2 regions of the Amphritea sp. HPY genome follow, and region 2 is predicted to be linked to the other one. Evidence: predicted binding sites of a transcription regulator. Region 2 holds the regulator's gene; the other holds the start of a gene.
The links. Region 2 encodes FliA, which starts transcription of late flagellar genes. Its sites were predicted from a motif close to CTAAAGTTNNNNNNNNNNCNGCCGATA; they were not measured.
Positions count from the first base shown of each region.

Region 1: ACQUQM_RS07890 (DUF5610 domain-containing protein) is a predicted target of FliA. The motif match lies at 727-753, and genes of this name have one in related genera.

Region 1 covers NZ_CP194015.1:1,740,980-1,743,182, forward strand. Annotated here, with positions in the region: gene ACQUQM_RS07885 (GGDEF domain-containing protein) at 1-670, shown strand, start outside; gene ACQUQM_RS07890 (DUF5610 domain-containing protein) at 844-1,422, shown strand; gene ACQUQM_RS07895 (hypothetical protein) at 1,428-2,203, opposite strand, start outside.
Region 2 covers NZ_CP194015.1:4,939,276-4,941,478, forward strand. Annotated here, with positions in the region: gene ACQUQM_RS21920 (MinD/ParA family protein) at 1-772, shown strand, start outside; gene ACQUQM_RS21925 (RNA polymerase sigma factor FliA) at 799-1,509, shown strand; gene ACQUQM_RS21930 (chemotaxis response regulator CheY) at 1,590-1,964, shown strand; gene ACQUQM_RS21935 (protein phosphatase CheZ) at 1,970-2,203, shown strand, end outside.

The sequences.
Region 1 (2,203 bases), 2.2 Mb from region 2:
CTCGGCGCTGTATGCCAGCCTGATTCTGCTGTTGTTCCTGTATACCGTACTGTTTAACTCTTACAGCATGGCATTTATCGATGAACTGACCGGGTTACCGGGACGCCGTGCACTGGAAAACCATCTGTCCAGTATCGGGCGCAACTATAGCCTGGCGATGGTCGATATCGATCACTTTAAGAAATTTAACGACAGTTACGGCCACGATGTCGGAGATCAGGTGCTACGCATGGTCGCCAGCCAGATGAAACAAGCGGCAAAAGGTGCCAGCCTGTTCCGCTATGGTGGCGAGGAGTTCACCCTGGTATTTAAAGGTCAGGATGAAGCGACAGCCCTGCCGATAGCGGAAAAAATTCGCGAAGCCGTAGCCAACTATCCCATGCGCATCCGGGATAAGGACCGCCCGGAAGATTCCCAAAAAGGCCGCCAGCAACGCACATCCCGGCGTAAGAAAAAACAGGATTGCGAAATTGTACAGGTCTGTATCAGTATCGGCCTGTGCCAGAAGACAGAACAGCACAGTCATAGCCGTGATGTGCTGAAGCAGGCCGATGAATCTCTATACCAGGCGAAAAACCAGGGCCGTAACCGCACGGTTGCCGCCCATATTTCTCAGACCCGCCAACGTAAACAGGCCACCCGTACGAAATCAGCCGCCGAACATGCCTGAGTACTGTTTATGTCCAAGCACTATTCAGTTGCAAGGTTGAACCTGAATAGTTTTCATATGAGAATTCAGACCTGCGGCCGATAACTCCCCTTCGCTAAACAGTTTCCAGCGCAAAAACTTTCCTGTTTTAAAAGCAACGGGTATCGTAAGCCTATTCACAGAGGAGGTCCGGTATGGATTTAACATCAGTTCAGGGACAACCGGTCGGCAGCCGGACAGCTGAGACGCAACAAAACCGGGTTCAAACCCAACCAACGCAGAGCAAAACGGAACAGAACCAGTCGATCCTGCAAGCCTCGCTGAAAGTCAGTATCAGCTCGGGCAATGACTCTCTTACCCTACTCTACCGTAGCGCGGTGAATGAGCTTAATCAGGTACTGGAAGCTGATCTTGGCAGCAATGCCATCGACGAGGCCTATAGTTCCGGTATAGATGTAAGCCCTGATGCTACCGCCGAGCGTATCGTGTCCCTGAGTACCGCATTCTTCAGTAGCTATCAGGAACAACACCCCGAGATGGACCTGGAAACCCAGTTAAACTCGTTTGTAGAACTGATAAGCTCAGGCATCGACCAGGGCTTCAGCGAAGCCAGGGAGATTCTCGACGGCCTGCAGGTACTTGAAGGCGATATTGCTGCCAATATCGATACGACTTATGAACTGGTACAAAATAAGCTGACTGCGTTCCTCGACACCTTGCTGCAAAGCAGTGTGACTGAAACCACAGATGACACAGTGTCCAGCGACGCCTGAGCCGGTCAAAACGCATACCGCAAACGCGCGTAAATATTTGTAGCATCCTCAAACTGGCCAAAGAAGGTGTGCGGCTGGTCACCGCTAAAGATATTCGCTCCCAGCGCCATACTCAGATTGTCGTCGAAACGATAGCTGACCAGCGGCCGGATAAAGTGATCCTGATCGCTCGGCGAGTAATAGGCGAACAGCGACAGAATCAGATTATCCTGCCACATCCGATAGCGCAGCCGCGTTGTATACAGATGGCGGTATTCGTCGGGCTCGAATTGCGAGCCCGATGCCCTCTTCAGTTCAGCGTAATCCAGCGTTTGTTCCAGATAATACTGCAGCCCCAGTGTCAGCCTGGGCAACAACTCCTGTTCGTATCCGAGCAGAAAGCGCAACTGATCATTGGGCGTTAACGGATCACTGCCGACGTCATCTGCAGCCATATGCAGCGCCAGTTCGGCATTCGCCAATCCCCGCCCCAGATTACCCCTGATACTGGCACCCAGCACATCCAGCCGGGTAAATGCCGGACGACCCTGGCTATCCAATGCGTTGGGCTGTTTCTGAAAACCCCGGTAGCCGTATACCGCCCATTCTGTATTGGATACACTGCCAAAGATGCGCAACGCCAGTTCACTGTCAGACAGGCTGTCAGGTCTGTCCGGGTCGATCTTACCCTCAGGAGCTGCGATGTTCCGGCCCGCCAGCGGTGAAAAATAGGAAAACCGCTCCCCGTCGATATAACGATCGGGAGTAAATTTCGGCATCCAAACCAGATCGATGCTGGCTT
Region 2 (2,203 bases):
TAAGGGTGGCGTCGGTAAGACCAATGTGTCTGTCAATATGAGTCTGGCTCTCGGAGAGATGGGGCAAAGGGTTGTGCTGATGGATGCTGATCTGGGCCTGGCGAATGTTGATGTCCTGCTGGGTGTTAAGGCGGAAAAAAATATTTCAGACGTTCTGTCCGGTGACTGTAGCCTTAAAGACCTGCTGATCAATGTCGATGAAAATGTACGTATAGTCCCGGCAGCATCAGGTACTCAGGAGATGACTTCGCTGAGTGTGCATGAGCATTCTGAATTGATTCACGCCTTTAGTGAGATCGGCGATGATCTGGATGTGCTGGTTATCGATACCGCTGCTGGTATCTCGGATGCGGTAGTCAGTTTCGTCAAGGCGGCACAGGATGTGATTGTTGTGGTCTGCGATGAGCCAACTTCGATTACCGATGCTTATGCGCTGATGAAGTTATTAAATCGTGATTACAATATGACGCGGTTCAGGGTATTGGCCAATATGGTACGTAGCGAGCAGGAGGGCAGGAACATGTTTAATAAGTTATTGACGGTTACTGATCGCTTCCTGGATGTAACGCTTCAATACCTGGGATCAATCCCTTATGATGAATCTGTGCGTAAAGGGGTTCGTAAGCAACGTGCTGTTTTAAAAGCATTTCCTAATAGCAAAGCCGCACTGGCATATAAGCAGTTAGCGACCAGGGTAGAGACCTGGCCGGTGTCTTCCTCATCCAGGGGGCATCTTGAATTCTTCGTTGAAAGACTGGTTAAGGGCGCTTAGTAGTAGCAAAGGAAACGATGGACTGTATGTATAGTCAGACTCAATCCAGAACCAATCAACAGGTGATTGAACAGCATGGGGTGCTGGTCAAAAGAATCGCTCATCATCTGCTTGCGCGTCTGCCATCGACGGTTGTGCTGGATGATCTGATTCAGGCCGGGATGGTTGGTCTGCTGGAAGCGGCAAAGAAATATGATGCCAGCAAAGGTGCTAGTTTTGAAACCTATGCCGGAATCCGTATCCGCGGTTCTATTATCGATGAAGTTCGCCGGGGTGACTGGACTCCGCGTTCGGTGCACCGCAATGGCCGTCGAGTGTCTGAAGCGGTTCAGGCGGTAGAGGCGCGCACCGGAAGAGATGCCCAAGATGGGGATGTTGCCGCTGAACTGAATATAACTGTAACGGAATATCATGCATTATTGAAGGACTCAGCAGAGAGTCGGTTATTCAGTTTCGATAAGCTGATCGGACCGCAGGATGAAGGCCCCGGCGAATCGATCGCGGGCAATACCCCAGATCCGCAGGCTCAGCATGAGCAGGAAGATTTTATTAAATCGATCGCCCGGGAGATTGAAGGTTTACCGGAACGGGAAAAGCTGGTTTTGTCACTGTATTACGATGAAGAGCTTAATCTGAAAGAGATCGGTCAGATTCTGGGTGTCAGTGAGTCCAGAGTTAGTCAGATTCATAGTCAGGCAGCGTTGCGATTACGTAGCCGGCTGAAGGACTGGCGCTAATTCAAGGTTGCCGGAGGTAAAGCAGTAGCGGCAACCAGTATTCTTATTTGCTGCTAGGAGAAGTTGTCTTGAATAAAGACATGAAGATACTTGTCGTTGATGATTTCTCTACTATGAGACGTATCATTAAAAATTTGCTTCGGGATCTGGGCTTTACCAATATTGTTGAGGCCGACGACGGAGCCACCGCACTACCCATTCTTAAAGCTGGCGGCATCGATTTTCTGGTTACTGACTGGAATATGCCGGTGATGACGGGTATTGATCTGTTGAAAGCCGTTCGGGCTGATCCTGGGCTGCGCCACACGCCGGTACTGATGGTGACGGCTGAGGCTAAGCGTGAACAGATTATTTTCGCGGCCCAGGCAGGGGTAAACGGTTACATTATCAAGCCTTTTACTGCGGCTGTTCTGAAAGAAAAAATCGAAAAGATCTTCGAACGTATTCAGGGGTGATTGCAATGGCAAATGCCGGGCTGTATCAGGATAAACTTGGTTTTGAACAGGCGTTGCAGGGACACGCTGACACGTTAGTCAATCTATTGGCAAAGGGCGATATGACTGCAGCAATGCGGCAGATTCAGGCGCTTAACGAGATGCGTCATCAGGCGCTTTATCATGAGGTTGGGAGGCTAACCCGGGCGGTTCATAATACGATTATCTCTTTTACTGACGATGTCACCGCCTCTGAATTG